DNA from 2 places in the Trichlorobacter lovleyi genome. Region 1 is predicted to be linked to the other one. Evidence: riboswitches for the same ligand, from Rfam matches in the RefSeq annotation. Region 1 holds a riboswitch; the other holds the start of a gene.
What was found. Region 1 has a riboswitch for thiamine pyrophosphate ahead of thiS (sulfur carrier protein ThiS). Riboswitches for the same ligand answer to the same signal wherever they lie in the genome.

Region 1 (11,201 bases):
GGGACCGCCCTGGCTAACGTGGTCGCAGCAAACGGTCATGCAACAACACTGTGGGCCTACGAGCCGGAGCTGGTCACCGGCATGGCGGCAACCAGGGTCAATCATCTCTTTTTACCCGGCATAGAGCTGCATCCCGGCCTGCAGTATACCGGAGCACTGGCTGAAGCGGTCAGTGGTGCCGAACTGGTGCTGCTGGTGACGCCAACGCAGGTCATGCGGCATCTGCTTGCCGATCTGGCCGGCTCAATTGCTCCTACAGCCATACTGGCAAGTGCCTCCAAGGGGATTGAACTGGGGACGCTCTGTACGGTTTCGCAGATCTGCTGCCAGGTGCTGGGTGATGCGGTGCGGGAACGCTTTGTTGCCCTGTCTGGTCCGACCTTTGCCAAGGAGGTGGCTCTGGGCTTGCCGTCACTGATTGTTGCCGGCTCTGCCAATGATGCTGCAGCCCATACGGTTCAGGCAGCCTTCAGTAATCCGGTTTTCCGGGTCTATACCAGCGATGATGCCATCGGGGTCGAGTTGGGCGGGGCGGTTAAAAACGTGATTGCCATTGCAGCCGGTATCAGTGACGGCCTGGGCTTTGGCCATAATACCAGGGCAGCCTTGATCACCCGTGGCCTTGCAGAGATGAAGCGCCTGGGGCGGGCCATGGGGGCCCAGGATGCCACCTTTGCCGGACTGGCAGGCATGGGTGACCTGGTGTTGACCTGTACCGGTGACCTGTCCCGCAACCGTACCGTGGGGGTCAAGCTGGGCCAGGGACTGACCCTTGAGGTCATTATGGCAGAGATGCGGATGGTGGCTGAGGGGGTTAAATCAGCGGAATCGGTCAATGCACTGGCTCAAAAACTGGGCGTTGAAATGCCGATTACCCAAAAGGTCTATGAAATCCTCTACGGCAACAAACCGGCACGGCAGGCGGTACTGGAGCTGATGTCCCGCGACCTGAAACCTGAACAGGCCTGAGTTACCCGTCTTTTTACCTGTTGTTCAGCGGAGCGGGTCAGCAGACCTGCATCCTGCAGGAGATCGACGACTGTCCAGATCCCGCCTGCAACCACAATCACCCCGCCCATAAAAATCATCGGTTCCATGTCTGCCTCCTTGTACGTAGGGAGACGATAGCACAGGGCCATGACACAATATGTCCTTTTGAAAAATCAGTGTGGTGCCTGTCGACGGCGCGGCCCTGCGGCTGACCGGTTATCAGGCCTCAGCTGTTCTGTTTAGCGGGCGCCATGCAGCTGTGCTTGCATGCAAGGTTTTTCAACAACCGTGCCTGTGGGGAGAGTGCGGTCAGTCGTACTGAGAAATCAGGGTTCGCCCTGCTCAGCGCCACCGGAGAGCATAACGATATCCACCCGCCGGTTCTTGGAGCGGCCTTCTGAGGTTGTGTTTTCAGCAGTGGGGCGGAATTCCCCGTAGCCGGTGGCAGACAGTTTGCCTGGATCAACATCGTAGTTCTTCTGCAGGTAGCGCAGCACATTGGTGGCACGGGAGACTGACAGCTCCCAGTTGGAGGGAAACAGCGGGGTGCTGATCGGTATGTTGTCGGTATGTCCCTCAACCCGCAACGGGTTGGAGTATTGGGTCATGGCCTCAAGGATCGTATTTAACAGCTGGTACCCTGCCGGTTTGATCACCGCTGAACCGGAATCAAAAAAACCGGCCTCCTTCAGGCTGACCACCAGGCCGCGGCGGGTAATCCCGATGCTCACCTTGTTCTGGGCACCATGCTTGATCAGATAGGCCTCAATGGCCGACTGGATCTCTTTAAACTCCTTTTCCTCCGCCTTGCCTTTGCCGCGCCCCTTGTCCATGCCGCCCTGTCTCGGGCCGGCCGGCGGCATCTTGTTAATCATGGGGATAACGGCCATCTCAGGCTTGATCGCGGGGATCGGCTTGATATCCTGGGACTGCAACACCCCGCGTTGTCCAGCGGCGGCCTGGGTGGAATAGCCGAACGACTCCCGCATGGCGGCAGCCACCTCCTCAACCTTTTTCTTGTCGGTCTGGGACATGGCATACATGGTGACAAATACGGCAAACAACAGGGTGATGAAGTCAGCGTAGGAGACCAGCCAGCGCTCATGGTTGGCATGCTTTTCCGGCTCTTTTTTCAGCGCCACGTCAGAGGCTCCTAGTGCTCTTCACCGGCAAAGGCCTTCAGCTTTTGCTCAATAAAGTGAGGGTTTTCACCGTTCTGGATCGCAATCAGGCCTTCTACGATCATGACCCGCCGCAGTACCTCCTCCTTCATCCGGATCTTGATCTTGGAGCCGATCGGCAGACAGATGATGTTAGCGGTCATCAGGCCGTAGATGGTGGCAACGAAGGCGGCAGCAATACCTGCCCCCAGTTTTGAGGTGTCGGACAGGTTACCCATAACGTGGATCAGGCCAAGCACGGCGCCGATAATACCGATGGTGGGAGAGTAGCCGCCGGCTGCTTCAAAAAACTCAACCGAGTGTTTTTTGTGATCTTCATAGGCCATGATCTCGGCCTCAAGGGTCTCACGCAGCTTCTGGGGGTCAATGCCGTCAACCACCAGTGAAATCCCCTTTTTGATAAACGGGTCCTTGGCGTTCTGCGCTTCCTGCTCCAGCGAGATCAGGCCGTTACGGCGGGCCTTGGTGGCGTAGCCGATAATGTCCTTCACCACCGCTTCCGGGTCTACCTTGGGAGGCAGGAAGGCGGTCTTGATATCCTTGAAGCCGTTGATACAGGCAGCCAGCGGAAAGGAGATAAAGACGGCGCCAAAGGTACCGCCCAGCACGATCAGGGCGGATGTGGGTGAAATGAGCGCACTGACATGCACCCCTTCCAGTACCGCTCCGCCGAAGACAGCGCCAAAGCCGAGTGCAAGGCCGATTATTGTTGCTAAATCCATAGATCAGGTGTCCTGGCGGTGAAGTGGGTGTAGTGTCGCTTTGGTGTCGTCGGTAAGGAAATGTTCACTCTCGCTACGGTGGTAGCGTGAATTCCGTTGGCGCCGTAAATAGGCGTGGCCATTGGGAACAGCCCCTGAGCGACGTAAAATCCTGGACCTGAAGGCGATGATCCGGTTCAGAATGACCTGACAGTGTTCACGGACGAGAATGTGATGGCCGTTAAACAGCGTAATCACCGTGTCTGGGGTCTCTTCGACACTGACGATATGGTCAGGGTTCAGAAACATCGTTTGTCGGTCAAGGCGGGTGACCAGGATCATGTAGTCCTCTAAGTTGATTTTTCGCTAACAATATCAAACAACTGGATATGGTCAAGCTTTTTCGGTTATCAGGGTTGCAGTTGAGACCGGCTATGCGCCGAGCATTGCGTCTATCGCATCAAAACTTATATACTTTTCGGCAATTGAGTTAATAAGTTCAATCTTTTCCGTATCGTCAGGTCCGATTTTCGAGACATGCTCCCGCAGGCGGTAATAGACCTGGGAGGTGGTATCCTCGATTCTGATGTAGGGGATGTTGCTGTCTTCCAGGATGCGCTGGGTGATACCGGAGATTGGCGCATGACCGGCCACGATCAGCCCTGCCAGACGTTGGCGGAATTCGGGGATATGATGCAGCGATGAGGCGGTCACGATCAGCTCGTCGCGGGAGCTGGTCACGATCAGCAGGGTTGACTCCTCCAGGCTGTCAATCACCCGTTGGGAAGAGGCGGCACCCAGCTGGATGGTGTGGCAGATCCGGCTGCGGTCGGCAGGGTCACCATGCAACGGCAGCTCCAGCAGTTCACCTACGTGCTGCAGGGTCGGGTCTGCCAGAATGGGAGAATAATCAAAGGCACTGGTGACCAGCAGCTGCTGGTGCTGGAACGCCTTGGTCAGATAGGCCAGAGAGCGCTCGCGCTTTTCCGGCACCAGCTTGTTGGCCATGATAACCCGCACATTGGCCTGTTCGCGGGCATAGAGGGCCAGATTCAGTTCCACCGCATCGATGACGTTACCGATACCACCGCCGGTCACCATCAAAACCGGTGCCCCCAGCATGGCAGCCACCTGGGCGTTATTGACACCCACCACTGAACCGACACCACCATGTCCGGCCCCTTCGATGATCAGAAAATCAAACTGCTGCTCCAACTCGGCACAGGCCTTGAGGATCGCCTGGCGGGGTGCCAGCGGGTCAATCTTGCCATCCAGAAACTGACGGGTCGAGCCGGGGGTCAGGGTCATGGGGGACATCAGGTGCGCCACATCATCCATGCCAAAGACACTGGAAAACATGGCCGCATCCTTGTCCATGGTCAGACCGCGGTACTGGATGCACTTGGGGCCGATCGGCTTCATGAAGCCAACCCGACGGTATTTCTGGAGGGCCAGATGCATCAGCGAGAGCGAGATGGTGGTCTTGCCGCAATGCTGACCGGTTGCGCCGATAAATATCTTTCTACACATGCGTGGCCCCTCCCTGCGGCAGCGGTTCTGGAACATGGCATAAACCCATATAGCGGTCGCGCCCGTTATGGAAGCGGATGATCCGCACCCCCATACCGCACTTTTTCACCAGATGGAACAGGTTCTGGGGGACCCGCTTGGCCCACATGACCCGGGCATCGAAGCTGATCGGCTGGTCATCGACCAGCAGTTCAATCCTGAGGACGGTATTGGGGTTACAGACATTGGCGGTCTTGATGAACAGCCCCAGCGGTGAGAGATCCTCGGTAAAGGCGCGTCTGCTGGCGGCCTCATCAGTACCAAAACAAAGGGCTATCCGCCTGCGTTTCCGGTCATTGTTGCGCTTGTCGGCCATAGGAACCATCTCCCGGGTAAGGTAATGAAATAAGAGAATACCATAGTATTTGAAAACTGCATCTTAACTCTGTGTCAGTCCGGTTTCTGCACAGGAGAATACCGTTGACAATCAGAGGTGAATCCACTAGGTTTGCCCTAGTTCTTTCTGTCTAACCATGTAAACCGCTAGGGGAGTTTCGACTGAGAGCAGCAACCGGCTGCGACCCTTGGAACCTGATCCGGGTAATTCCGGCGTAGGGAAGCGGACGATTTCGAATACCGACGAATCGCCGCCCTTCCAGGCGGCTTTTTTTTATTGCGGGAGGTATGTGCCATGCAGGTCGTAATCAACGGAGAAATGCGGCAGCTTGCCGACGGGACCACGGTCGGCCAACTGCTGGAAGAGTTGCAGATTCCGGTCACACGGGTGGCTGTGGAACGCAACCTGGAGATCGTTCCCAAGGCCGGCTATGCTGAACAGACATTGCAGGATGGGGACAGGATCGAGATAGTCCATTTCGTAGGGGGAGGATAGCAGATGTCTAAAGGTAAACTGACAATTGCAGGAAAAGAGTTCAACTCGCGCCTGATGGTGGGAACCGGCAAGTACGCCTCGAACGAGCAGATGGTGGCCGCGCTGGAGGCCTCCGGTGCCGAGATCATTACCGTGGCTGTCCGGCGGGTCAACCTGGCCGAGATGGGCAAGGGCTGCATGCTGGACTACATCGATCCTAAAAAGTACACCCTGCTGCCCAATACTGCGGCCTGCTTCACGGCTGACGATGCGATCCGCACCTGCCGTCTGGCCCGTGAGGCCGGTCTGTCCGACATGGTCAAGCTGGAGGTGCTGGGTGATGAAAAGACCCTCTTCCCGGATAACGAAGAACTGCTCAAGGCGGCCAAGGTACTGGTTGCCGAGGGCTTCACGGTCCTGCCCTACTGCAGTGATGACGTGATCCTCTGCAAGAAGCTGGAGCAGCTGGGCTGCGCTGCCGTGATGCCGCTGGCTGCGCCGATCGGCAGCGGCCTGGGCATCCGCAACCCCTATAATCTCAAGATCATCATGGAAGCGGTCAGTGTGCCGGTCATCGTGGATGCCGGGGTGGGTACCGCCTCTGATGCCGCGCTGGCCATGGAACTGGGCTGTGATGGGATCCTGATGAACACCGCCATTGCCGGTGCACAGGATCCGGTTGCCATGGCGCGGGCCATGAAGCTGGGGGTCGAGGCCGGGCGTCTTGCCTATGAGGCGGGCCGGATACCCAAGAAGCTGTATGCCACGGCTTCTTCACCGCTGACCGATCTGATCGGCTCGTAAGGCTCACTGTGATTGACTTTTCCCTGTACCTGATCACTGACCGCACTCAGACCGCCGGCAGGCCGTTGCTGGAGGTGGTTGAGGCAGCACTTGGCGGCGGGGTGCGGGCTGTGCAGTTGCGGGAAAAAGATCTGCCGGCGGCTGAGCTGTATGAGCTGGCCTGGGAAATGAGGGCGCTGACCAGCCGCTATGATGCCCGTTTGCTGATCAATGAGCGGATTGACGTCGCCCTGGCGGTTGAGGCGGACGGCGTCCACCTGGGGGTGAACTCGCTGCCGGTTACGGCTGCCAGGCGGATTGCGCCTGATCTGTTGATCGGCTATTCCAGCCATGGCGTGGGTGAGGCCGTGGCTGCCCTGGCCAAGGGGGCGGACTTTGTCACCTTCGGCCCGGTCTTCCCGACCCCCTCCAAGGCGGCCTATGGTGAGCCGGTGGGGCTGGGAGAGCTGGGGCGGGCCTGCAGGCAGACCGTCGGTGATCTGGTCTTCGGCCTGGGTGGCATCAAACGCACTAATCTTGAGCAGGTCACTGCTGCCGGCTGTTACCGGGTGGCCCTGATCTCGGATATCCTGGCTGCGGCTGATCCGGCTGCAGCAGCCGAGGCCTTCCGGCGGGGACTTGGTTGTTAGTAACACCAATCGTTTTACCGCAGAGGACGCGGAGTAAGGTAGAGGGACTGCAAAAGTATATCCCGTGTGCTTTTCCCGGTTTTTACCTCTGTGCCCTCTGCGGTGATTAAAGGTTTTGCATGTCTGCGTTTTCATCTGAACATATCCATCCTGACCTGCGGATCAACTCCTACGGCCACTACCTGCGCCGGCGTTTTGGCTGCCGGGTCAGCAAGGTTAATGTGGACGCCGGTTTCACCTGCCCCAACCGTGACGGCAGCAAAGGTACCGGCGGCTGCATCTACTGCAACAATGTCTCCTTCTCCCCCCGCGACACCCAGGCCGAGATTCCGCTTGAAGAACAGGTCACAACCGGGATGGCCTATCACCGCAGGCGTCTTAAGTCAGATAAATTCATTGTCTATTTCCAGAAGTACACCAACACCTACGCCTCGGTAGACCATCTGGCAGAGCTCTACCAGCGTGCCCTGGCCCTGCCTGATGTAATCGGTATCTCGGTTGGCACCCGGCCTGACTGTCTGACTGACGAGGCGTTGGAGCTACTGACCGCGATTGCCAGGGATCACTACGTCTGCCTGGAGCTTGGCCTGCAATCAGCCGATGATGCCATTCTGGAACAGATCAACCGGGGACACTCGCTGGATGATTTTATCTCCGCCGTCAAACGGGCCTCAGGCCGCGGCCTTGATATCTGCGCCCACCTGATCTACGGCTTTCCCGGAGAGCAGCCGCAGGAGTTTGTCAAATCGGCCGACCTGCTTGATTCGTTACCCTCAATTACCTCGGTCAAGCTGCACCAGCTGCATGCCGTGGAAGGGACTGAACTGGCTGCCATGTACCGTCGGGGCGAGTTTGACCCGATCAGCCTTGAGCAGTATGTCGGCACTGCGGCGGATTTTCTGGAGCGGTTGCCGTCCCGGATCAGCATCCAGCGCCTGTACGGTTCATCACCGCTTGAAATCAGGGTTGCGCCGCAATGGGGTTTGAAGAATAACCAGATGTGGTATGCTGTGTTAAACGAGTTGAAGCGCCGGGGCAGTTGGCAGGGATGTAAAGTAACTCGTCGCGGTTAGTTGATACGACCGGTGTTAAAGGACAGAATGATGATTCTGTCCTTTTTTGTTTGTGTGGCAATTGCAGGACTCATTTGTTATAAAGTTTAGGCGTTTACCGATGTTATTCATGTGCAACAGCATATAAGGCATTCTATGAAGCTCACCATTCTGCCACCTCAAAAATCCCTCAACAAGGCCTACCTTAAACAAAGCCTGAAGCGGGATCAGATCGACCTTTTCAGGGCCAACCTTGCCCGGATGTTTGAGCGTATCCGTACGGGTACGGACGAGCATGAAGAGCACCTCAAGAATATTGTCTCAGACTTTCTGAAAGACACCTGGTACAAGCAGACCCACGAGATCAACACCAGCGGTCGTACTGATCTGGTCATCCATAACGGTACAAACTCGAAAGACACGGTTGGCGTACTGCTGGAGGTTAAACGCCCCGGCAACAGCGCTGAAATGATCTCCCACGACAAGCCCAATAGCAAGGCGCTGCATGAGCTGCTGCATTACTACATGCAGGAACGCTATATAAAGGGCAATCTGGAAGTCAGGCGTCTGATTGTCTGCAATATCTATGAATGGTACATCTTTGATGCCGCTGATTTTGAGCGTCTGTTTTTTCAGAACAAGAAGTTTGTTGAAAGCTATCAAAAGTGGAGCAATGGCCTCTTTAGTGGTGACAAAACCGACTGGCTCTATAGAGAAATCCTCAAGCCGTTTGTTGAAGGCGAACTGGAAAACCTTCCCTGCACCTACTTTAACCTGAAAGAGTACGAGCGGATTGTCCGTAATCCTGCCAAGGCTGAAGACAACAAGCTGATCGCCCTCTACAAGGTACTCTCTCCGCCACACCTGCTAAAACAGTCCTTTGCCAACGACAGTAACTCCCTGAACAGGGAGTTTTACAGTGAACTGCTGCATATCATCGGCCTTGAAGAGGTAAAGGAAAAAGGCAAGAAGCTGATCCGGCGCAAGCCCGAAGGCAAGCGCGATGATGGATCTCTGCTGGAGAACACCTGCAACATCCTTAAGACCCGTGGACGGCTTTCTGTCCTTGCCAACCCGCAGCAGTACGGAGCTGATGCAGATGAACAGTATTTCAGCGTTGCCCTTGAACTCTGCATCACCTGGCTTAACCGTCTGCTGTTTCTGAAGCTGCTGGAAGGGCAGTTGATCACCTACCATAAGGGCGACCGCAGCCATGCCTTTCTCAACAGCAGCCGGATTGATGATTTTGATGAACTGAATGAGCTGTTTTTTGAGGTGCTTGCAGTACGGGTTGACGAGCGCAGCCAATCAGTACGGGAAAAGTTTGGGGCCATTCCGTACCTAAACAGCTCCCTGTTTGAAGAAAGCGATCTTGAGCGGGCCACCATACGGATCAATGAACTCAAGAACCGGCTTGATCTGCCGCTTTCAAGCTCCACCGTGCTTAAGGCAACCAACGGCAAGCGCTTAACCGGCAGCAAAAACACCCTGAACTACCTGTTTGAATTTCTGGATGCCTATGACTTTGGCGCAGAAGGCAGCGCCGAGATTCAGGAGCAGAACAAGAGCATCATCAACGCCTCGGTGCTGGGCCTGATCTTTGAAAAGATCAACGGCTACCGGGACGGTTCCTTCTTTACCCCTGGATTTATCACCATGTACATCTGCCGTGAAACCATCCAACGGGCCGTACTGCACAAGTTCAACAACACCTATGGTTGGGACTGTAGCAGCCTGATTGACCTGCACAATGAAATCTACCGCCAGCGTGTACCGGTTAACGATGCCAATGCCCTGATCAACTCCTTAAAGATCTGCGATCCGGCTGTGGGTTCCGGCCACTTCCTGGTTTCAGCTTTAAATGAGATCATCGCCATCAAGAGTCAGCTGCGGATACTGGCCGACAGAGACGGTAAGCTGCTGCGCTGTGACCTGACCATTGAAAACGATGAACTGATCGTCACGGTTGATGATCAGATCTTTGAGTACCACTTCAAGGACAGCGAATCACAGCGGATACAGGAGACCCTGTTCCACGAAAAAGAGACCATCATTGAAAACTGCCTGTTCGGGGTGGATATCAACCCCAAGTCAGTTATGATCTGCCGCCTGCGGCTCTGGATAGAGCTGCTGAAAAACGCCTACTACCGCCGCAACAGCGACCAGCTTGAAACCCTGCCCAACATTGATATCAACATCAAGTGCGGCAACTCGCTGGTCAGCCGGTTTGCCTTGGCCGGTATGCCGTCACTCCCTGCAGCCGGACGCAAGAAGCAGAAAGAACTGGCCGACAAATATCGTGAACTGGTCTTCTTTTACAAACATGCCCCCAGCAACAAGGCAGAAGTACGCAAGCAGATTGAGAACCTGAAACATTCCCTGGAGAACTTTGGTCTGCCCAATGACAAAGAGCTGATCGCCCTGCGCAAAAAGGAAAACGAAGTGGCCCAGCTTGGTTTTGCCTTTGATAAAAAAGGGACTGAAGCCAGGCAGAAGCTGATGAAAGAGGTAGAAGCGCTGCAGACCCGCTTTGCGGAGAAGGAGCGGCTGCTGTACAGCAACGCCTTTGAATGGCGTTTTGAGTTCCCGGAAGTGCTGGATGATGCCGGGGAGTTTATCGGCTTTGATGCGGTGATCGGGAACCCGCCGTATGGCGTTGCCATGGCAAAAGAGTTGAAGCAATGGTACCAGACCTACACGCTACGGGGAGAAAGCTATGTTCTCTTTGTCGAAAAGGCGTTATCGCTATTGAAGTATCAAGGGCAGTTCAGCTTTATCATTCCTGACACCTATTTGAACCTGAACTTTACTGCGCCGTTACGAAGCCATCTGTTACAGAATTCATACCTGCAAGAACTGGTGTTACTGCCATCCCGTGTTTTTGATGATGCCACGGTTGACACCACCCTGCTTTTTACCGAGAAAGCTGCTTCAGCTGAGGTGTTTCATCAGTCCTCAGTGCGGGTTAAAAGCTTTTCAAAACAAGCCAGCCAGATAGACCTTGATCTGCCTGAGTACGCTGCTACTGCTGATACGGTTTCATGGCATACCCAAGGCAGTTTTAATGTTCAGCTTGGCGGCGCTGCTGAAACACTGTTGAACCGCTTAGTAACCACACTACCTAGCATAGCTGAATTGGCAGAAATGTTTTCAGGTATAAAGGCTTATGAGGTTGGTAAAGGGAATCCACCACAAACGGAAGCAGTTCGTTCTACTAAGCCATTTACCTCCACAGTTCAAAAGCACAAAGACTTTTTACCGTTTTATGATGGCAAGCATGTGGGGCGCTATCGGATATTTTGGGAGAAAAACAATTGGCTTCACTATGGACCTTGGCTTGCAGCACCTCGCAAACCGCAAAATTTCGTTGGTGAAAAAATTCTGATTCGAAAGATTGTGGCTGACACCCTTATTGCCAGCTATGTGCCGGAAACTTCCTACTGTAACACCTTGCTGCATGTTCT
Region 2 (11,201 bases), 1.0 Mb from region 1:
CTCATCAGGGGTTTCAACTCATCAGGCAGTGGGTTGAGCAAAACGCTGCAACCTGCTTTGTCATTACCTCCAACGTGGATGGCCAGTTTCAAAAAGCCGGTTTTGACGACGAGCGGATACTTGAGGTGCATGGATCAATCCACTGGCTGCAATGTCTCTCCCCCTGTTCTGATACCATCTGGCCCAACCGGGAACAGATCCCCGTTGATCCGGTGACCATGCGGGCCGGGCATGTCCCCCGCTGTCCCCGCTGTCACGGTGTCAGCCGCCCCAATATCCTGATGTTTGGTGACTGGTCATGGTTGCCGGACCGGACCCACTGCCAGGAGCAACGCCTGCAGCAGTTTCTGGCCGAACAGCACAATAAGCAGATTGTTGTACTGGAAATGGGAGCCGGAACAGCTATCCCGACAATACGGACCATGTCTGAACGGTTGGGTTGGCGTCATGCCGCTGCAACCGTGATCAGGATCAATACCCGTGAACCTGAGATAGCAGCACCGCACATCGGCCTGGCCTGCGGGGCGCTGGAAGGCCTGACGGCAATAAATAACCTGCTTTAGCAAGGCTTTCAAAAGCTACTCCAGAGTCTGCCTACTCCCTTATACGCTACTCACGCACTCATCTACCGGGCTGTTCTGTCGCAGACGCTGCGTCCAGCACTCCTTTGACCGGCCTTCCTCATCACGCTTGCACAGTCCTGCTCATGGGTTCTGTGCATGATCGTCCCGGTTGACAGCGGATAGCCAGTGGAGTATAGACTGGTGTTACGAATTTACTTTTTGTGGCACTGGAGATATCCATGCATATGGCAGACGCGCTTGTCTCGCCGGCTGTGGGCGGGGTCATGTGGGCAGTATCTGCGGGTGCTGTTGCCTATAGCTCAGCGCAACTTCGGACAGATACGGATGAACGCAGGATCCCTTTGATGGGGGTTATGGGGGCCTTTCTCTTTGCAGCCCAGATGATCAACTTCAGCATACCGGGCACCGGTTCAAGCGGGCACCTTGGTGGCGGTCTGCTGCTTGCCATCCTGTTGGGGCCGCACGCCGCCCTGCTGGCCATAACAGGGGTCCTGATCGTGCAGGCCCTGTTTTTTGCCGATGGCGGACTGCTTGCCCTGGGGTGCAATATCTTCAACATGGGGGTGATCCCTGCCTTTCTGGTCTATCCCCTGGTCTACAAAAAACTTGCCGGACAACGCCCGGCCGGGACACGCCTCAGCTTTGCCGTTATTGTGTCGGCGGTGCTGACGCTGCAGCTCGGCCCCTTTGCCGTTGTCCTTGAGACCCTGTTTTCCGGTCTGTCTGCGCTGCCTTTTAGCACCTTCCTGCTGTTGATGCAGCCGGTGCATCTGGCCATCGGCCTGGTTGAAGGGGTGGTGACCGCTGCGATTGTCTCCTTTGTGTATCTGGCCCGTCCGGAACTGATGCATGCCGGGTTGCCGTCTGCAGCGCCGGTCGCCTATCCGCTGCGTAATCTGGTGGTCGGTTTTCTCTGCGCTGCCATTCTGACCGGTGGTGTTGTCTCACTGATCGCATCAAAGGACCCTGACGGACTGGAATGGGCCATAACCAGAGTTGCCGGGACTGCAGAGCTGAAGGCACCGGACAACCGCTGGCATACCTGGCTGGCCGGTCTGCAGGAAACCGCTTCGTTCCTGCCGGACTATGCCTTCAAACATCCTGCCGTTGCCGAACCGCAGTCTCCTGCAAGCCGTGCTGCTGAAACAGCCGGAACCAGCCTGGCCGGGATCGTCGGCGTGATGATTACCCTGCTGCTGCTGATGCTGGGAGGAGCCCTGCTGAAACGGGTCAGAGCAACGGCGTGAAAGGCTGCAGGCGGTCATGGCAACCATAGAAGGGGCGATGCTGGATTTTCGGCAGCTGGATCAGCTTGCTGCCGGGGATACGTCTATCCACCGCCTTGATGCCCGGGCCAAGGTGCTGGTGGTACTGGTATTCATTGTGACGGTTGTATCGTTTGGCCGGTATGAACTGAGTGCAATGGTTCCGTTCTTTCTGTTCCCGGTGGCGGTGGTGGTGCTGGCGGATCTGCCGGCAGGATTTATTGCCCGCAAGGTTGCCCTGGTGATCCCGTTTGCCGCTGCAATCGGCATATTCAACCCCCTGTTTGACCGGGAGATCCAGCTTTACCTCGGGTCCGTTGCGGTCAGTGGCGGCTGGCTGTCCTGTGCATCCATTGTACTGCGTGCTGCGCTGACCGTAACTGCTGCAGTCATACTGGTGGCGGTCACCGGTTTTACGGCGGTCTGTGAGGCGTTGGAACGACTCGGCATGCCGCATCCGCTTGCGGTACAACTGCTCTTCATGCATCGCTACCTGTTTGTGCTTGCTGATGCCGCTGCCAGGGCCTCCCGTGCCCGTGAACTGCGCGCCTTTGGCACACGTGGGATGGGTATCGGGCCGTTTGCATCCATGGCAGGGCATTTGCTGCTTAAATCCTGGGAACGTGCTGAGCGGATCCATATGGCGATGCTGGCTCGGGGATTTCAGGGTACCTTTCATCTCCAGCGCAGTAGTGGTTTTGGCCTGCCTGAACTGTCCTTTCTCCTCAGCTGGACAGGCCTGTTCATGATCCTGCGTTTCACAAACATTCCTCTCGGTATCGGTCATGCTGTTACCGCATTTTTCAATGCAGGGAGGCTCGTGCCATGAGCCACCACATTGTTGCCGCAGACCGGCTCAGCTTCTCCTATCCGGATGGGACAGCCGCGTTGCGTTCCGTGTCGTTCTGCATCCACCATGGTGAGTCGGTGGCGCTGATCGGCGCCAACGGGGCCGGAAAATCCACCCTGTTGCAGCAGTTAAACGGCTGTCTGACCCCCAGCGCGGGTGAGGTCAGAATCGGTGACTTCCCGGTCACGCCCAAGACCTTGCGTGAGGTGTGGCGGACAGTGGGGATGGTGTTTCAGGACCCTGACGACCAGCTCTTCATGCCGACGGTGTTTGATGACGTTGCCTTTGGGCCGCTCAACCGCGGCGTGGCTCCCAAGGATGTTGCAGCGCAGGTGACTGCTGCGCTGCAGGCCGTGGGTGCCGGGCATCTGGCGGGAAAACCGCCTTACCGGCTTTCCTGCGGTGAGAAGAAACGGGTTGCCATTGCCACGGTACTGGCCATGGACCCAGCCATACTGGTTATGGATGAGCCGACCGCTGGTCTTGATCCGTTCTCGCGCAGGGAGGTTATCAAGCTGCTGAAAAATTTCAGCCATACCAGGATCATTACCAGCCATGACCTTGATATGGTGGCAGAGGTCTGCGACAGGGTGATTGTGATGCACGGGGGTGAGATCCGGGCAGACGGTACTGCTGAGGAGATCTTTGCCGATACGGAATTGCTTGCCGGATGCAGGCTGGAACCACCGTTTTCCATGCAGGCCTGTGTCGTTTGCGGCAGGCGAACCGCCGGCTAGCGCAGGGTAAAGCGGATCGGCAGGACTGCCCGTACGGCAATCGGCTTTCCGTTGTGGCGGGCCGGAGTGAAGCTTGAATTGCGGACGGCCTCCTGGGCGGCCTCGCCAAAGCCGTAGCCCGGGTCCTCCAGGATCTCAAGCTGGGTCAGCTGGCCGGTTTCACTGATACTGAGGCGCAGCAGCACAACCCCTTCCTTATTCCGCCGTTTTGCCAGGGCCGGGTAGGCAGGTACCGCCTGCCTGCGGAATGCCGGTCCGCTGGCACTGCCAAAGGCCATCTCCTGAGGTACAACCCGATTGCCACCTGTTGCTGCACTGGCTTGAACCGCCGGCGGGGAAGCTGATTCCGGTTTTGCTGCACCGCCGGCCTTGCTCTGTTGTGCGCTGAATGCCGGTGCAGGGGGGGGCTGCGGTGCCGGTTCACTGGGTTTGGGTGGCGGGCTGCTGCTGTGTGCCGTTGGTGTGGCAGTCCTGGGCGGTGCCGGCTGTGGTTGAGGTTTGGCTTGGGGGGCAGCTTTGCTGATGGCCGGCAGGGAAGGCACCGGCAACTTTGTCGCGCTGGCAGCCTTTTGAGGTGGCAGAGACACAAGGTGGGTCATCACCAGAGCGGGTTCTTTGGGAGGGGCTTGGACAAGGGGAGGCAGCAGTACGATTGCCGCCACAAAGAATAATCCGTGCAGCAGTAGTGAGACAGACAGATAGAGCCGGATGGACCGGGTCTTCCGGCTTGGTGGCGCAGCGGACATGAATCAGTGATGTTCTGGGGTTGCAGAGGTGAGGAACAGCTTGCCGTGCTTGACCCCCTTAACGCCCAGCAGTTCATCCGCAATCTGCTTGATCTCGGCGCTACTGCCTTTCAGTACCAGTACCTCCAGGCAGTTATGGGCATCTAGGTGCACATGCAGGGCAGAGATGACCTGATGGTGGTGCTGATGCTGGTGTTCGGTCAGTTTATCGGCCAGATCGCGCACATGATGGTTATAGACCATGGTAACGGTGCCGACCATCTCTTCGTGGCCGGCATCCATTTTTTCTTCCACAATCGTCGCCCGAATCAGGTCTCTGATCGCCTCTGAACGGTTCTGGTAGCCCTTGCGGCTGATCAGACGATCAAAGCTGTCCAGCAGGTCGCTGTCAATTGAGATGCCGAAGCGGGTGATATCGCCCATGACCAACCTCCATCGAAACTACCATGGTGAAGCGCGAGGAGTTTTTCGGTCTGGGTAGAAAGCCGCTTTCGTGCCAGGAGGCGTACATTGCTGTACGCCGCACGCAGCACGGAAACGGCTGACGACCCCAGGCCGGAAAAGAACCGCGCAGACTACCGTTTCATGGCTTCGTCCATGACCTTATACGCACAAAACTCCCCGCACATGGTGCAGGCGCCATGCTCGGATACCGGTGAATTGGCACGATACTCCCGTGCCCGGTCCGGGTCAAGGGCCAGGGCAAACTGCCCCTCCCAGTCGAGTTTTTTACGCGCCCTGGCCATGGCGTTGTCTTTCTCAATGGCACCGGGCAGCCCCTTGCAGATGTCGGCGGCATGGGCGGCAATCCGGGAGGCGATCACGCCGTTGCGGACATCCTCAATCTCCGGCAGTGCCAGGTGTTCAGACGGGGTGACGTAGCAGAGGAAGTCTGCCCCGGCCGCCCCGGCGATGGCGCCGCCAATGGCACAGGTGATATGGTCGTAACCCGGCGCGATGTCGGTCACCAGCGGTCCCAGCACGTAGAACGGCGCACCGTGGCAGAGCCGTTTCTGGAGCTGAATGTTGGTCTGAATCTGGTTGAGCGGCACATGGCCCGGCCCCTCGATCATGACCTGCACCCCGGCATCCCAGGCCCGCTGGGTCAGCTCACCCAGGATGATCAGTTCATGGATCTGGGCCCGGTCGGTGGCGTCGGCCAGACAGCCGGGGCGGAAACCATCCCCCAGCGAGAGGGTGGCGTCGTATTCCTTGGTAATCTCCAACAGGCGGTCAAAGTTCTCATAGAGCGGGTTTTCCTTGTTGTTGTAGGACATCCACTCAATGGTAAAGGAACCGCCACGGGAGACCACATCCATGATCCTGCCTTCATTCTTCATCCGCTCCACCGTGGAGCGGGTTACACCGCAATGGACCGTGATGAAGTCGACGCCGTCATCCAGGTGCTTGATGATCCCCTTGAAGATATCATCGGCAGTCATATCAACCAGGGCCTTTTTCTTGACCCGCACCGTGTCGGTGGCGGCTTGGTAGAGCGGTACCGAGCCGATGCAGGCGGTGGTCTCGGCCACGATGGCGCGGCGGATCTCGTCCACCGGACCGCCGGTGGAGAGGTCCATGATGGCGTCGGCACCATGCTTGACCGCCACCCGGGCCTTTTCCAGCTCCTTGGTGATATCGGTGTCGTCAGCCGAGGTGCCGATGTTGGCGTTGACCTTGGTGCGCAGCCCGGTTCCCACTGCCAGCGGGACGCCGTGCTGGTGGGTCTTGTCGTTATGGCTGATGATGATAGTACCTTTGGCAATACCGTCACGGATGAACTCCGGGGCAACTCCTTCAGCAGCAGCGGCGGTCTTCATCTTGTCAGTAATAATCCCTTTACGGGCGGCTTCAAGCTGGGTCATTGGTCAGTTTCCTTTGCAGCAAGATAGTGGTTGATCGGGCCATGTCCTTTACCCATCGGACGGGACAGGCGGATGGCGGTGCTGATAAATTCCTTGGCCAGGCGGACCGCTTCCTTGAGCGGTTCGCCCTGGGCCAGGCAGGCGGCAATGGCCGAGGCAAAGCTGCAACCGGTGCCGTGGGTGGCGCTGGTGAAGAAACGCTCAGAACTGAAGCGCTGGATGGTCTGTCCGTCAAAGAGGATATCAACGGCATCGCCGCCACTCAGATGTCCCCCCTTGAGCAGGACATTGGCGGCACCCATGCCGTGCAGTCGCCGGGCGGCCTGTTCCATGGCGGCTTCACTGTTGATGCGGCAATTGAGCAGACGTTCTGCCTCGGGGATGTTCGGGGTCAACAGGTAGGCCTGGGGTAGCAGGGCCTGTTGAAAGATCGATACGGCATCCAGTTCAAGCAGCGAGGCGCCCCCCTTGGCCACCATGACCGGGTCGATCACAACCGGGTAGTAGTGGGACTGCTCGTTCAGGTACTCGGCCAGCAACGAGATGATGGCCGGGGTATGCAGCATGCCGGTCTTGATCACATCAATCGGCAGATCTGTCAGGACTGTATCAATCTGGTCCCGGACAAATGAAGGGGGGATGCCGTGGATTGATTTGACCCCTCTGGTGTTCTGGGCGGTCAGGGCCGTAATGGCTGAGGCCCCGTAGCTACCCAACAGGGTGATGGTCTTCAGGTCGGCCTGGATACCGGCACCGCCGCCGGAGTCGCTGCCGGCAATGGTCAGTACGGCACCGCGGGGGTAGGGGGCCAGCCGGTTGAACAGCAGGCGCAGTTCCGAGGCAGCCACCTCCGGCCGGGGGGCGGACAGGACCGAAGAGATGACGGCAACCGCATCGGCGCCGGCCTCAATCACCCGGCAGGCATTGGCCGGGCTGATGCCGCCAATGGCCACAATCGGCAGCTTGACCCGATCCCGGATGGCAGCCAGGCCGGAGGTGCCGGGCATATGGGTGATCGATTTGCTGTCAGTGGGATACATGGCGCCAAAGCCCAGGTAGTCGGCGCCGTCGGATTCCGCCTTGAGGGCCTCATCAAGATTGTGGGTGGAGACGCCGATGATCTTGTCCGGTCCCAGCAGTTCCCGGGCCTGCTGCGGAGAGCTGTCATCCTGTCCCAGGTGCACGCCATCGGCATCCAGGGCATGGGCAAGCCTCAGGTCGTCATTGACGATAAAGAGGGAGCCAAAACGGCTGCAGAGCTGTTTCAGCTGGCTCCCTTCCTCCAGGCAGAACTCGTATGGCTTGTCCTTGGCACGGTACTGCAGTACCGTCACCCCGCCGCGCAGGGCCTGGGCTACCCGTTTAAGCAGGTCGTCCTGCTGATCGGTAATCAGGTAGACCCCGGCAATGGGCCGGTTCCGGATGGTCTTTGGCGTGGTTACCACCAGGCGCAGCGGCATGGATTTTTCAGACATGGTGTAGTACCTCGTGGTACGAAAAAGGGCCGCACTGAATACAACTCAGGCGGCCCGAAGATAGATGCTGGGAACGAGGCCGCTTTCCTCCGCCGGCATTACCCGGTTCAGGTTCAAGGGGTCCGGCAAAGCCGTCTCAGCCTATGCAAGGCTCCCCCAGGGCGACGTAACCATACGATAAAATCAGCAGGTCGTCAACCGCTTCCGTAAACAGGAGTTTTCAGATTGCCCCCTGCGGCAGGCCGTGGTAAGTAAGTGGCATGTTTGACAGTCGTCCAACCTTTGCAGAGATAGATCTTGGTGCCCTGAGGGAGAACTACTCGGTTGTCCGGGCCTCGGTGCCGTCACGGTCAGCCGTGCTGGCAGTGGTCAAGGCAGATGCCTATGGCCACGGCTTTTTAGAGGTAAGCAAGGAACTGGAACGCCAGGGGGTGGATGCCTTTGGGGTGGCCTTTCTGGCCGAGGCGATCCAGCTTCGCAAAGCCGGTATTGATAAACCGGTCCTGTTGCTGGGGGGCGTCTACCCCGGTCAGGAACGCAAATGTGTCGGATTCGGTATCTCTTCTGCGGTCTTCTCCCTTGAACAGTTAAAGGCGCTTGATCTGGCAGCGGGTAAGCTCTACCGCAAGGCGTTGGTGCATCTCAAGGTGGACACCGGCATGGGGCGTTTGGGAATTCCCTATGACCAGGTGCCTGCCCTGCTGGACGCCCTCAAGCTGTTGCCCAATATCTACCTGGAAGGGGTGATCTCCCACTTTGCCTCTGCCGATGAGCTGGATGAGTCGGGCCAGTACTTTACCCGGCTGCAGGGAGAACGTTTTGGCTGGGCGGTCGAGCAGATCCGCAAGGCCGGTTTTTCGCCACGCTATATCCATATCGCCAACAGTGCCGGGGCACTGCTGAATGATTATCCCTTCTGCAATCTGGTGCGTCCCGGTATTGCGCTGTACGGGGCCCTGCCTTCGCCTGATTTTCAGGGCCGGCTCTCCCTCCGTCCGGTGATGCGTCTGAAAAGCAAGATCGCCATGCTGAAGTGGGTCGAACCTGCCACTACGATCAGCTATGGCCGCCGCTTCACGGCTGAACAGCGGACCCTGATTGCCAGTGTGCCGGTGGGCTATGCCGATGGCTATCCCCGTGCCCTGACCAACAGGGGACAGGTGCTGGTCAGGGGGGAGCGGGCACAGGTTTCTGGCACGGTCTGCATGGATTGGCTGATGCTGGATGTCACCCATATCCCCGGTGTGGCTGTGGGGGACGATGTCACCCTGATCGGGGAGGACCGGAAAGGAAATACCGTCTTTGCGGAAGAAGTGGCCCATTGGGCCGGTACAATTCCGTATGAGTTGCTGTGCGGTATCAGCAAGCGGGTGCCGCGGGTGTATCTTGGAGCGGGAAAGTAGTCCCATGACCAACAAGAAGATCAAACTGACGCAAACCGTCAAAGCTGCCGGCTGAGCGGCCAAGCTGGGCCCGGAGGGCCTTGCCACCGCGTTGGCGGGACTCAATCGTCCTGCTGACCCCAGATTGATCGTGGGACCTGAGACGTCCGATGATGGGGGGGTCTATTGCCTGACGCCGGAGATCGCGCTGATTGAAAGCTGTGATGTGATCACCCCCCCTGCCGATGACCCCCGGGCCTTTGGCAGGATCGCCGCGGCCAATGCACTCTCTGATATCTACGCCATGGGTGGAAGACCGCTAACCGCCATGAATCTTGCCTTTTTTCCCAGCTGCAGCCTGCCGCCGGAGGTGCTTGGCGAGGTGCTGGCCGGAGGTCAGGACGCCCTCAATGAGGCCGGTTGTTGTCTGCTGGGGGGGCATACGGTTGAGGATGACGAGTTGAAGTACGGACTGTCGGTGACCGGCACCGTACATCCTGAACAGGTGTTGCGCAACAGCACGGCCCGCCCCGGTGACCTCCTGCTGTTGACCAAGCCGCTGGGCAGCGGCATTCTGTCCACGGCAGTCAAGGGAGAGATGGCAACCGTTGAGCAGGAGGCAGAGGCGGTACGCTGGATGTCGCTCTTGAACCGTGCTGCTGCTGAGCTGATGCTGCGCTATGCGCCGTCCGCCTGCACCGACATCACCGGTTTTGGCCTGATTGGACACAGCTGTGAAATGGCCTTGGGGGCAGGCGTGACCATCCGCCTGCATCTTGATGCGGTCCCCCTGATGCGCGGGGTTGCTGCCCAGGTCGCCGACGGTATGGTGCCGGCCGGCTGCTACCGGAACCGCAGCTATTATCTTGCCCGGATCGATGCGGGTGGTTGCGACCCGGAGCGTTTGCTGCCGCTGTTTGATCCCCAGACCTCCGGAGGGCTGCTGATCGCCCTGCAACCCGATGCAGCAGCGTTGTTTCAGGCGGAAGCTGCGAAAAACAGTATCTTTTGTGTGCAGATCGGTGATGTGCTGCCCCGGGCGGAGCTGCCGGTGATCGTGGTTTAAATCCGCTTGTGTTGTATACATGTTGCAATTTCAAAAGCTCTTGGCAGGACCTTGTCTCCCATGCTACAAAGCTCTCTTCTGACCGCAGTTCATTAAGATAATCAAACCAACGTACATCGAGGTGTCATCATGGCCAAAATTACACGGGCGCTGATCAGTGTCTCCGACAAGACCGGTATTGTGGAGCTTTCCAGGGCTCTGGCAGGATATGGTGTGGAGATCCTTTCCACCGGCGGGACCGCCAAGCTGTTGCGTGAAGCCGGCCTGACGGTAAAGGATGTGTCCGAGTTCACCGGCTTCCCCGAGATGCTGGATGGCCGGGTCAAGACCCTGCACCCCAAGGTGCATGGCGGTCTGCTGGGTATCCGTGCCAATGCAGACCACCAGGCCAAGATGAAAGAACACGGCATTGAGCCGATCGATATGGTGGTGGTCAACCTCTATCCCTTTGAGGCCACGGTGGCCAAACCGGACTGCACCCTCGAGGATGCCATTGAGAACATTGATATCGGCGGCCCCACCATGCTGCGTTCTGCTGCCAAGAACAACCATGACGTGACGGTACTGGTGGATGCTGCAGATTACACTGCCGTGTTGGATGAAATGGCGGCAAATGCAGGCTGTGTTTCGGTAAAGACCAATTTCCGTCTGGCCGTGAAGGTCTATCAGCACACCGCTGCCTATGATGGTGCCATTTCAAACTGGTTGGGGGCCCGGCTGGGTGAGGCCGTTAACGAGTATCCGGATACCTTTACGATTCAGGTTAAAAAGGCGCAGGATCTGCGCTATGGCGAGAACCCCCACCAGTCGGCCGCCTTCTATGTGGAGCGGGGCATTACCGAACCCTGCGTTTCCAATGCAGTCCAGTTGCAGGGCAAGGAGCTGTCCTTTAACAACATTATCGATCTGGATGCTGCTATTGAGACGGTCAAGGAGTTTACCGACAAGCCGGCAGCCGTTATCATCAAGCATACCAACCCCTGCGGCGTTGCACTGGGAGATTCTCCCATCTCGGCCTATCTCAAGGCCCGCGAGTGTGATCCGGTCTCCGCCTTTGGCGGTATTGTGGGCTTTAACCGTATTGTTGATGCTGCAGCTGCCCGTGAGTTGACCTCGACCTTCCTTGAGGCGGTGATCGCCCCTGGTTATGATGAAGAGGCATTGGCGATCTTTACTGCCAAGAAAAATGTGCGGGTGATGCAGGTGCCGTTGCTGGCCGGACATCTCCAGA

Region 2: linked by a shared signal. The riboswitch ahead of thiD (bifunctional hydroxymethylpyrimidine kinase/phosphomethylpyrimidine kinase) and the one ahead of thiS (sulfur carrier protein ThiS) in region 1 are both predicted to bind thiamine pyrophosphate.

The regions. Positions count from the first base shown of each region.
Region 1 is NZ_CP058409.1:30,893-42,093, forward strand. Features, by position in the region: gene FY034_RS00140 (NAD(P)H-dependent glycerol-3-phosphate dehydrogenase) at 1-969, shown strand, start outside; gene FY034_RS00145 (hypothetical protein) at 897-1,097, opposite strand; gene FY034_RS00150 (flagellar motor protein MotB) at 1,317-2,132, opposite strand; gene FY034_RS00155 (flagellar motor protein) at 2,144-2,893, opposite strand; gene FY034_RS00160 (flagellar FlbD family protein) at 2,897-3,214, opposite strand; gene FY034_RS00165 (AAA family ATPase) at 3,305-4,402, opposite strand; gene FY034_RS00170 (PilZ domain-containing protein) at 4,395-4,757, opposite strand; TPP riboswitch at 4,917-5,016, shown strand; gene thiS (sulfur carrier protein ThiS) at 5,073-5,273, shown strand; gene FY034_RS00180 (thiazole synthase) at 5,277-6,056, shown strand; gene thiE (thiamine phosphate synthase) at 6,065-6,685, shown strand; gene FY034_RS00190 (TIGR01212 family radical SAM protein) at 6,805-7,758, shown strand; gene FY034_RS00195 (Eco57I restriction-modification methylase domain-containing protein) at 7,894-11,201, shown strand, end outside.
Region 2 is NZ_CP058409.1:2,701,073-2,712,273, reverse strand. Features, by position in the region: gene FY034_RS12475 (SIR2 family NAD-dependent protein deacylase) at 1-563, shown strand, start outside; gene FY034_RS12470 (energy-coupling factor ABC transporter permease) at 803-1,831, shown strand; gene cbiQ (cobalt ECF transporter T component CbiQ) at 1,848-2,678, shown strand; gene FY034_RS12460 (energy-coupling factor ABC transporter ATP-binding protein) at 2,675-3,436, shown strand; gene FY034_RS12455 (energy transducer TonB) at 3,433-4,098, opposite strand; gene nikR (nickel-responsive transcriptional regulator NikR) at 4,186-4,605, opposite strand; gene thiC (phosphomethylpyrimidine synthase ThiC) at 4,758-6,047, opposite strand; gene thiD (bifunctional hydroxymethylpyrimidine kinase/phosphomethylpyrimidine kinase) at 6,044-7,522, opposite strand; TPP riboswitch at 7,590-7,690, opposite strand; gene alr (alanine racemase) at 7,783-8,925, shown strand; gene selD (selenide, water dikinase SelD) at 8,930-9,970, shown strand; gene purH (bifunctional phosphoribosylaminoimidazolecarboxamide formyltransferase/IMP cyclohydrolase) at 10,100-11,201, shown strand, end outside.